3 regions of the Bradyrhizobium prioriisuperbiae genome follow, and region 2 is predicted to be linked to each of the others. Evidence: riboswitches for the same ligand, from Rfam matches in the RefSeq annotation. Region 2 holds a riboswitch; each other region holds the start of a gene.

Region 1 (3,275 bases), 3.0 Mb from region 2:
TGCGTAGCCTCGTTGAGGCGCTGGGGTGCCCGTGACGGCATGGGCCAGAAGCTGATGGAGTTCACCGCGAGCCTCGAGGCCACCGACGCGAAAACCATCACGCTGAAACTGAAGGAGCCCTACGGCCTGGTGCTGGAATCGATCGGCAAGCCGTCGTCGGTGGTGCCCTTCATGATGCCGAAACGCATCGCCGAGACCCCGCCGGACAAAGCTATCCCGGAACAGATCGGCTCCGGGCCGTTCAAGTTCGAACAGGCGGATTTCCAGCCTGGAGTCAGGGCGGTCTATGTGAAGAACAAGGATTACGTGCCGCGCTCCGAGCCGCCGAGCTGGACCTCGGGCGGCAAGGTGGTGAAGGTCGACCGCGTCGAATGGATCACGATGCCCGACCCGCAGACCGCGATGAATGCAATCCAGTCCGGAGACATCGACTTCATCGAAACGCCGCTGTTCGACCTGCTGCCGGTGCTGGAAGCCAACAAGGAGCTGGAATCGCGCGTTCTCAATATTCTCGGTTATCAGACGCTGGGACGGATGAATTTCCTCTATCCTCCATTCGACAATGTCAAGGTGCGTCGCGCCGCCCTCCTCGCGCTCAACCAGAAAAACGTGCTCGACGCGCTGGTCGGCAACCCGAAATACTACAAGGTCTGCGGAGCCATCTTTGGCTGCGACACGCCGTATGCGACCGATGTCGGATCGGAATCCCTGGTCAAGGGCGACGGCATGGCGGAAGCGAAAAAGCTGCTCGCCGAATCCGGCTACGACGGCACGCCGGTGGTGATCATGGCGCCGGGCGACGTGGTCACGCTGAAGGCACAGCCGATCGTCTCCGCGCAGTTGCTGCGCGCGGCAGGCTTTCAGGTCAACGTGCTCGCGATGGACTGGCAGACGGTGGTGACACTGCGCGCCAGCCAGAAGCCGCCGAAGGAAGGCGGCTGGAACATGTTCTTCACCAACTGGGTTGGTGCCGACATTCTCAATCCCGTCGTGCATGTCACTCTGAACGGCAAAGGCAAAAGCGGCGGCTGGTTCGGCTGGCCGGACGATCCCAAGATGGAAGCTCTGCGCGATGCCTTCGTGCGTGCCGAATCTCCCGATGAACGCAAGAAAATCGCAACGGACATTCAGCAGCGAAACTACGAACAGGTCACCTACATCCCGCTCGGGGAATACAGGGTTCCGAGTGTCTGGCGGAAGGAATTGACCGGCGTGCTCGACGGCGCGGCAACGCCGGTGTTCTGGAATGTCGACAAGGCCGACTAAGCGGCCGCAACAGCCCGATGAACGACACGGGGCGAGAGCGATCTCGTCCCGTTTTCTTTTCAGATCATGCCGGCGCTTTTTCTTGCGATCACCGCACTGCACAAACGAACGGCAATGTGGGATGGAAATTTAGCCTTGCCCAGTTTTGAGGCTTATCCTATGGATTGCATGTCCAAATGACGATGCGGGAGAGATCGAAACGAGAGCCGAGTGTTTTTAAAGCACAATGTTTTTGTTTCGACGCCGACGGAGCAACCGCCCCGGAAACTCTCAGGCACAAGGACCGTAACGTCAGGACAATCTGGAGAGAGACGGCCTGTTCACAATGGGTCGTCCACCGAAGGGGATAATCCGTCAACGAGCCCTTCGCTCGTGCGGATCAAGCTCTCAGGTACCGTGACAGATGGGGCGCCTCGACCGGTTTTTGCCGGTGTGGGGGCGACTCTAACGCACGGGAGCTTCGAGACACATGCCTCACATCGCCATCGTCGGCGCCGGGATCACCGGCGTAACGACTGCTTACGCCCTGCTTGAACGCGGCTATACGGTCACTGTCCTCGACAGGCATCGTTACGCAGCGATGGAAACATCGTTCGCCAATGGCGGCCAGTTGTCCGCCAGCAATGCCGAGGTCTGGAACAGCACTTCGACCATCCTCAAGGGCCTGCGCTGGATGCTCACAAGCGATGCCCCGCTTCTGATGAATCCGAAGCCGAGCTGGCACAAATATTCCTGGATGAGCGAATTCATCGGGAACATCGGCAACTACCGCAAGAACACCATCGCAACCACGCAACTCGCGATCGAAGCGCGCCGACATCTGTTCGCCATCGCCGAACGCGAGAACATCGCGTTCGATCTCGAGCGCCGCGGCATTCTCCACATCTATCACGACAAGACAGGCTTCGACGCCGGCCTGCGCGTCAATACGCTGCTGCAACAAGGTGGACTCGATCGCCGCCCGGTGACACCGGACGAAATCCGCAGCATCGAGCCGACACTGCAGAAAACCTATTACGGCGGCTTCTTCACACCGTCGGACGCGACCGGCGATATTCATAAATTCACCCGTGGCCTTGCCGAAGCCTGCATCCGCCGCGGCGCGACGTTCATTCACGAAGCCGATATCGACACCATCGCCCGTGCCGGCTCCGGTTTCAGCATCGGCTGGAACGACATGGCAGACGAGGGGTCGGCACCGTCCCGGGGCGAGCTGCAAGCAGACGGCCTCGTCATCTGCGCCGGTGTTGCAAGCCGCGATTTCGCAGCCATGCTCGGCGATCGGGTGAATGTCTATCCGGTAAAGGGCTACTCGATCACGGTGCAGCTCGATGCATCGCAGAGCCGACACGCCGCCCCCCGGGTCAGCCTGCTCGACGAGGCCGCGAAAATCGTCACCAGCCGGCTGGGCACCGATCGCTTCCGGGTGGCCGGCACCGCCGAATTCAACGGCTTCAATCGTGACATTCGTGACGACCGCGTTCGACCGCTGGTGGACTGGGTGCGCCATAACTTTCCCGATATCGACACCTCGAAAGTCATACCCTGGGCAGGGCTCCGCCCCATGATGCCGAGCATGATGCCGGTGGTGCGCCCCGGACGGACACCCGGCGTGTTCTACAATACCGGCCACGGACATCTGGGCTGGACCCTCTCGGCCGCAACGGCTCAGATCATCGCCCATGTCATCGAGGGCTGGCGCGGATCCAACGTCCCACCCACTTCGCCATCCCTCAGTCTTGAGCATGACGACGTGGGAGCGTCCTCCGCAGGCTTCAAACAGGCTTTATCACCCCTTGATAGAACGCCGCCGTTAGCACACTATTTGCCCCGAAATCATGGCCTCTCTGGCCAGTTTTCCAACCAAAAATGACGAGATACGCATGACACACATCGTGGGGGGACCATGAGTTCGTTGCGACACGGCCTCGGCTTCACAACCCTGTGTAGCCGGAGATAGACGCCAATGCTCGGCTATCTCATTCGACGCCTGTTAGCCGCTATTCCCG
Region 2 (3,275 bases):
AGCTGACCGCCGGACTCCGCATAGAACGGCGTCTGGTTCAGCACGATGGCGCCGGTGTCGCCGGCCTTGAGGCGATCGACTTCCTTGCCATCCTTCACGAGCGCGGTGACGGCGCCTTCGGCGCTCTCGGTCTCATAGCCGAGAAATTCGGTGGCGCCGAGCTTCTCGCGCAAACCGAACCACACGGTTTCGGTCGCAGCTTCCCCCGACCCCGACCACGACGCGCGCGCCTTGGCCTTCTGCTTCTCCATCGCATCGGTGAAGGAGGCGATATCGACGGAGATGCCGCGGTTGCGAAGCGCATCCTGCGTCAAATCGAGCGGGAAGCCGTAGGTGTCGTAAAGCGTGAAAGCCGTCTCGCCGTCGAACATGTCGCCCTGCTTCAGCGATACGCTCTTGTCGTCGAGGATCGCGAGGCCGCGATCGAGGGTCTTGCGGAAGCGCGTCTCTTCGAGACGGAGCGTCTCTTCGATCAGCGAACGCGCGCGCTGCAATTCCGGATAGGCCTCGCCCATCTCGCGCACCAGCACCGGCACCAGCCTCCACATCAGCGGCTCGCGTGCGCCGAGCAGCTGGCCATGGCGCATGGCGCGGCGCATGATCCGGCGCAGCACATAGCCGCGGCCTTCGTTCGACGGCAGCACGCCATCGGCAATCAGGAACGAGGCCGCGCGCAGGTGATCGGCAATCACCCGCAGTGACGCCTTCATCGGTCCCTGCGGATCGGCGCCGGTGAGATCGGCAATCGTGCGGATCAGCGCAACAAACAGGTCGATGTCGTAATTGTCGTGCTTGCCCTGCAGCACGGCCGCGACGCGCTCGAGGCCCATGCCGGTGTCGATGGACGGCCTCGGCAGCGGGACGCGATTGCCTGGCGTGATCTGCTCGAACTGCATGAACACCAGGTTCCAGATCTCGATGAAGCGATCGCCATCCTCATCCGGTGAACCGGGAGGGCCGCCGGGGATGTGGTCGCCGTGATCGTAGAAGATTTCCGAACACGGGCCGCACGGACCGGTGTCGCCCATCTGCCAGAAATTGTCCGAGGTCGGGATGCGGATGATCTTCGATTCCGGCAGGCCGGCAATCCTCTTCCAGAGCCCAAACGCCTCGTCGTCCTCGGAATAGACGGTGACCAGCAGGCGATCCTTCGCCAGCCCGTAATCCTTGGTGATCAGATTCCAGGCGAGCTCGATGGCGCGATCCTTGAAGTAATCGCCGAACGAGAAGTTGCCGAGCATCTCGAAGAAGGTGTGATGGCGCGCGGTATAGCCGACATTGTCGAGGTCGTTATGCTTGCCGCCGGCGCGTACGCATTTCTGCGAGGTGGTGGCGCGCTGGTAGGGGCGCTTTTCAAGCCCCGTGAACACATTCTTGAACTGCACCATGCCCGCATTGGTGAACATCAAGGTGGGGTCGTTGCGCGGAACCAAAGGCGAGGACGGCACGATCTCGTGGCCGTTTTTCGCAAAATAGTTGAGGAACGCAGATCTGATCTCGTTAACGCCGCTCATGTCCGTCCAATCGCATCATCCGGGCTTCTTCAGCATCCGGATACCTGAAATCCACGCCAAAAGCGCGATGTTTGCGGATTTGAGAACCAGTTTTGGCGCAAACTGAAGGTCCGCCCTCGCCCAAACCGCCCTCGTGGAATACCACGGCGATTATGACGCGCGCAGTTTCCCTTGTCCCGACCTGCTTTTACTGGGAGGGCGCCGGACTGTCCAGAAAGTGTGCAACGGACCAACGGGTTAATCAAATCGGACAAGAACCGTTGATAGGCCGATTGGCTGCGTTGACAGCTCCCCCGGCGCGGTGTTTTGTGGCCCTTAGTTTGAGTACATCACGTCGGGAGAGATCGGCCTTGTGCCGGCGCCGAAGGAGCAACCGCCCCGGAAACTCTCAGGCAAACGAACCGCGTGATGGGACGACATCTGGAAAGAGGCGCAGCCGGCCCCGCGTGAGCGGCCCGGAGAGACGCCCGCCGACGGGATAATACTCTCAGGCACAGCGACAGATGGGGCTTCGACGGGTTTTTGAGGAATGGTCCTCGATCGCCGTCCGGAGTCCGCTAATGTCTTCGTCGTCCGTTGAACACCCCCTGAAACGAACTCCGCTTTATGCGCTGCACCTTGCCCGCGGCGGCAAGATGGTGCCGTTCGCCGGCTATGACATGCCGGTTCAGTACGCGCCCGGCGTGCTCAAGGAACACCTGCACACCCGCGCTGCCGCAGGCCTGTTTGACGTCTCCCACATGGGCCAGCTTCGGCTGCGGCCGAAATCCGGCAAACTTGAAGATGCGGCCCGCGCGCTGGAGCGCCTGGTGCCGCAGGACATTGTCGGCATCGCCCTCCATCGCCAGCGTTACGCCCAGTTCACCAACGAGCGGGGTGGCGTCCTCGACGACCTGATGGTGGCGAACTTTGGCGACCATCTGTTCCTGGTGGTCAACGCCGCCTGCAAGGACGACGACGAGGCGCATCTGCGTGCACATCTCTCCGACACGTGTGAGATCGAATCGCTGCCGGACCGCGCGCTAATCGCGCTGCAGGGACCGAAGGCGGCCGACGTGCTGGCGCCGCTGTCGCCTGCCACAGCCGCTTTGCGCTTTATGAACGCCGGCCCGCAACAGGTGATGGGAATCGCGTGTTACGTCTCCCGCTCCGGCTACACCGGCGAGGACGGCTTCGAGATCTCGGTGCCGGCCGACAAGGCCGAGGCCCTGGCCACCGCCCTGCTCGATCACAACGACGTTTTGCCGATCGGCCTTGGCGCCCGCGACAGCCTGCGGCTGGAAGCCGGTCTTTGTCTCTATGGACACGAACTCGATGTGGCGACCACGCCGGTGGAGGCCGCGCTGGAATGGTCGATCCAGAAAGCGCGTCGCACCGGTGGGGCACGCGCCGGCGGATTTCCCGGCGCCGATGTTATTCTGAAACAGCTCGCCCACGGCGCGCCGCGCCGTCGCGTCGGCTTGCTCGCTGACGGACGCGCGCCGGTGCGCGAAGGTGCCCAGCTGTTCGTGGAACAGGACGACCCGGCCGCGGCCGGCTACGTCTCGTCCGGCGGTTTCGGCCCCAGCAAGATCGCACCGGTGGCCATGGGCTACCTGCCCGCGGCGTTTGCCACTGAAGGCACCACCGTGTTCGCCGACGTCCGCGGGCAGCGGCTGCCAATGCGGGTCGCGCCGATGCCATTCATCACCAACACCTATAAACGCTAGAAACGCTGAGGTTCTGTCATGACCACTCTTTTCACATCAGACCATGAATGGC
Region 3 (3,275 bases), 1.1 Mb from region 2:
TTCGGACAGCCGCGCGGCGATTGCGGCACCGGCAGAGCCGCCACCGACAACAATGACATCATACATGGTTTTAGACACTCCGAACTATCGACGGGCGCGGACGGCAGTCCCCATCATAGATTGATTTACGTCCAGATCGCTAGGTCAGCGAATGACGTGTTCGTGCAGGCGTCAGATGCCTATGAGAGGCAATGATCCGTAGTTGGAACGAGAGATCTCGTCCGATCACTCCGGCTTGTCCATATTCCAGAACACAGGTGTGGCCGGACCATCGAGCACGCCGGTCAGCTCCTTGTGCCAGACGCTTGGAGCGAAATATTGTCCCAACGGAATATAGGTCACCTGCTCGAAGGTCCGCGCCTGGATCTTGCTTGCGATGATCTTCTGGTCGTCCGACGAACCGGCCCGCGCGAAGGCATCGCGCAATTCCTCCATCTGCGGGTCGTCCGGCCAACCTACCCAGGCGCCCTTGCGGCCCCTGCTGTTCAGGGGAGCGCTGACAATGGGATTCATGATGTCGGCGATGCCCCAATTGGTGAAGAACATGTTCCAGCCACCATCCTTCGGCGGCTTCTGGCTTGCGAAGATCGTGTTCACCGTCTGCCAGTCCGCCGTCTGGACAGTCACCTGGAATCCGGCCTGACGCAGCGCCTGCGCCGCGACGATGGGTTGAGGCTTGAGCGTGACCACATCGGTCGGCGCCAAAATCACGACCGGTGTCCCGTCATAGCCTGATTCCACGAGCAGCTTCCTGGCCTCCGCCATGGTGTTGCCCTTGACCAGGGAGTCCGATCCGATGTCGGTTGCCAGCGGTGTGTCGCAGCCGAACACGGCGCCACAGATCTTGTAAAGTTGCGGGTTTCCGATCAGCGCGTCGAGCACGTCTTTCTGGTTCATCGCCATCAAGGCGGCGCGGCGAATTTTCACGTTGTCGAACGGCGGATGAAGGAAGTTCATCCGTCCGATGGTCTGAAAGCCGAGGCCATTCAGCGGGCGCGATGTCAGGTCCTTGTTGGCCTGCAGCACCGGCAGCAGATCAAACGACGGCCGCTCCAGGAAATCGATATCCCCGACCTGAAGCGCGTTGGCCGCCGTCTGCACGTCGGGCATCGTGACCCATTCGACGCGATCGACTTTCACCACCTTGCCGCCCGACGCCCAGCTCGGCGGCTCGGTGCGCGGCACATAATCCCTGTTCTTTTCATAGACGGCCCTGACACCCGGCTGAAACTCCGCCTGAATGAACTTGAATGGACCTGAGCCGATCTGCTCCGGGATCGCCTTGCTCGGCGGCGTATCGGCCAGCCGCTTCGGCATCATGAAGGGGACCAGCGTGGACGGTTTGCCGATCGCCTCCAGCACCAGGCCGTAGGGCTCCTTGAGTTTGAGCGTGATCGTCCTGGCGTCGGTGGCTTCCAGGCTGGCGGTGAACTCCATCAGCTTCTGGCCCATGCCGTCGACCGCAGCCCAGCGCTTCAACGACGCAACGCAGTCCTCCGAGGTGACCGGCGTGCCGTCATGCCATTTCAATCCGTCGCGCAGCGTGAAGGTGTAGGTCAGCTTGTCGTCGGATACTTTCCAGTCGGCCATCTGCGGCTTGATCGTGAAGCTGGAGTCCATCGCCACCAGCGTGTCGTAGACCATGTAGCCGTGGTCGCGCGTGATATAGGCCGATGAAAGGATCGGATCGAGCGCCCGCAAGTCTGAATGCATAACCGCTCGGATCGTCTTGGCCTGCGACCAGGTCGGCCATAGCAATATGACCACGACCAGCAGCCAGCGCAGCGCCTGCCTGACCGATATTGGTGAATCTTCGCCTTGCTGAGTGACGGACATCATTTTCCCTGGATTGACGTTGAGCGGATGTTGATGATCTCGCAATGGAGACGGCTTGCCCGCTGTCGCGCTGGCGCGGCGCATGGCTAATCGTTGCGCCGCGATGTCCGGCGACGAGACTTGCTGGGATAGGCATGGCCTTGAAGAAGCTCCCGCGCATTAGAGTCGCCTCATCTCCGGCATCGACCGGTAAAGGCGCCCCATCTGTCACGGTACCTGAGAGCTTGATCCGCCCGAGCCATTGCGCGATGCATGGCTCACTAACGGATATCCCCTTCGGTGGACGCCATATTGCACATATGGCGTCTCTCTCCAGATCGTCCTGACGACACGGTCCTTGTGCCTGAGAGTTTCCGGGGCGGTTGCTCCGTCGGCGCCGAACACGAAAACATGTTGTTTTCGCTCCGATCTCTCCCGCATCGTCGCGTTGGACGGTCGGACGATATGGCGCGCTCACAACGCCAGCAAGGTTAAATTTCAACCAGCTCTGCCCAGATGATATGCGAACGATCCCGCGCAGCCGGCAGCTCAGCCGCCCTCATCCAGAGCGACCATCTCGCGCTTCCGACGCAACGCCGGCAGCAGCGGGCCGACCAGAAGGATCAGCGCCAGCACCAGGCACGCCGCCGAAATCGGTCGCTCCACAAAGGTCAGCAGATCGCCCTGCGACAGGATCAGCGCCTTGCGCAGATTGTTCTCCAGCAACGGCCCGAGCACGAACGCCAGCACCACGTTGGGCGGAATGCCCAGTGTCAACAGCGCAATCAAGGCGCCGCCTGCCGAGCTCCTTGAGCGACGGCACGTCCGGGAAGTCGGAGAGCGCCGCGCGGTCCACATCATCAACCGCAGCTCGCCGGCATCGATCAGCGGCCGCCAGCCGGTGGAGTCCGCCTGCAACATGGTGTGATTACCGAGCACCGCAGCGTTGGTCTCCGCCCCGCCCTTGCCTCGTGTGGTGGTTCAGAAGTTCGCTCCACCATCGCCGCGCGCTCCTCGAGCGAACTTCTGAACCAAAGACCACACTCGAATCATATATTTGCGAGTGTCCTTATCGAATCCGAAGTTCGCTCCGAAGGTGCGGTTAAGTGATGCGAACTTCGGATTCGGGACACTCGCCTATTTCCACTTCGCCAGAAAGAAGCGCGGCAATTCATCCGGATACGGCGTAAAATCGAGCTGCTTGGAAATGCCATAGGTCGTCACGTAGCTGTGCAGCGGCGCCCAGTACGCCTGCTCCGTGATGCGCTGGATCGCCTTCGAATAGTTCTTCTTGCGGACATCAGGGTCTGTGGATGATCCACCCTCGAGCAGCCATTTCTGCACGTCCGGATCGCGCGCATAGTCATCGGCGCCGCCGTCAAAGAAGTTGGGCAGGATGGCCGAGACATCGTTGATCGAGAAGCTGCCCCAGCTTCCGAGATACAAACGCAGCTCGCCGG

The links. Region 2 has a riboswitch for glycine ahead of gcvT (glycine cleavage system aminomethyltransferase GcvT). Riboswitches for the same ligand answer to the same signal wherever they lie in the genome.
Region 1: it holds a riboswitch for glycine, as region 2 does, so the genes downstream of both, RS897_RS39655 (D-amino acid dehydrogenase) here and gcvT (glycine cleavage system aminomethyltransferase GcvT) in region 2, are expected to answer to the same signal.
Region 3: it holds a riboswitch for glycine, as region 2 does, so the genes downstream of both, RS897_RS31255 (ABC transporter substrate-binding protein) here and gcvT (glycine cleavage system aminomethyltransferase GcvT) in region 2, are expected to answer to the same signal.

The regions. Positions count from the first base shown of each region.
Region 1 covers NZ_CP135921.1:8,548,944-8,552,218, forward strand. The annotation lists gene RS897_RS39650 (ABC transporter substrate-binding protein) at 1-1,266, shown strand, start outside; glycine riboswitch at 1,442-1,562, shown strand; glycine riboswitch at 1,564-1,673, shown strand; gene RS897_RS39655 (D-amino acid dehydrogenase) at 1,736-3,139, shown strand; gene RS897_RS39660 (ABC transporter permease) at 3,233-3,275, shown strand, end outside.
Region 2 covers NZ_CP135921.1:5,541,958-5,545,232, reverse strand. The annotation lists gene alaS (alanine--tRNA ligase) at 1-1,514, opposite strand, end outside; glycine riboswitch at 1,839-1,928, shown strand; gene gcvT (glycine cleavage system aminomethyltransferase GcvT) at 2,075-3,223, shown strand; gene gcvH (glycine cleavage system protein GcvH) at 3,242-3,275, shown strand, end outside.
Region 3 covers NZ_CP135921.1:6,615,825-6,619,099, reverse strand. The annotation lists gene RS897_RS31260 (GMC family oxidoreductase) at 1-66, opposite strand, end outside; gene RS897_RS31255 (ABC transporter substrate-binding protein) at 226-1,836, opposite strand; glycine riboswitch at 2,039-2,154, opposite strand; glycine riboswitch at 2,158-2,263, opposite strand; partial or broken gene RS897_RS31250 (tripartite tricarboxylate transporter permease) at 2,365-2,577, opposite strand; partial or broken gene RS897_RS31245 (tripartite tricarboxylate transporter substrate-binding protein) at 2,615-2,781, opposite strand; gene RS897_RS31240 (ABC transporter substrate-binding protein) at 2,953-3,275, opposite strand, start outside.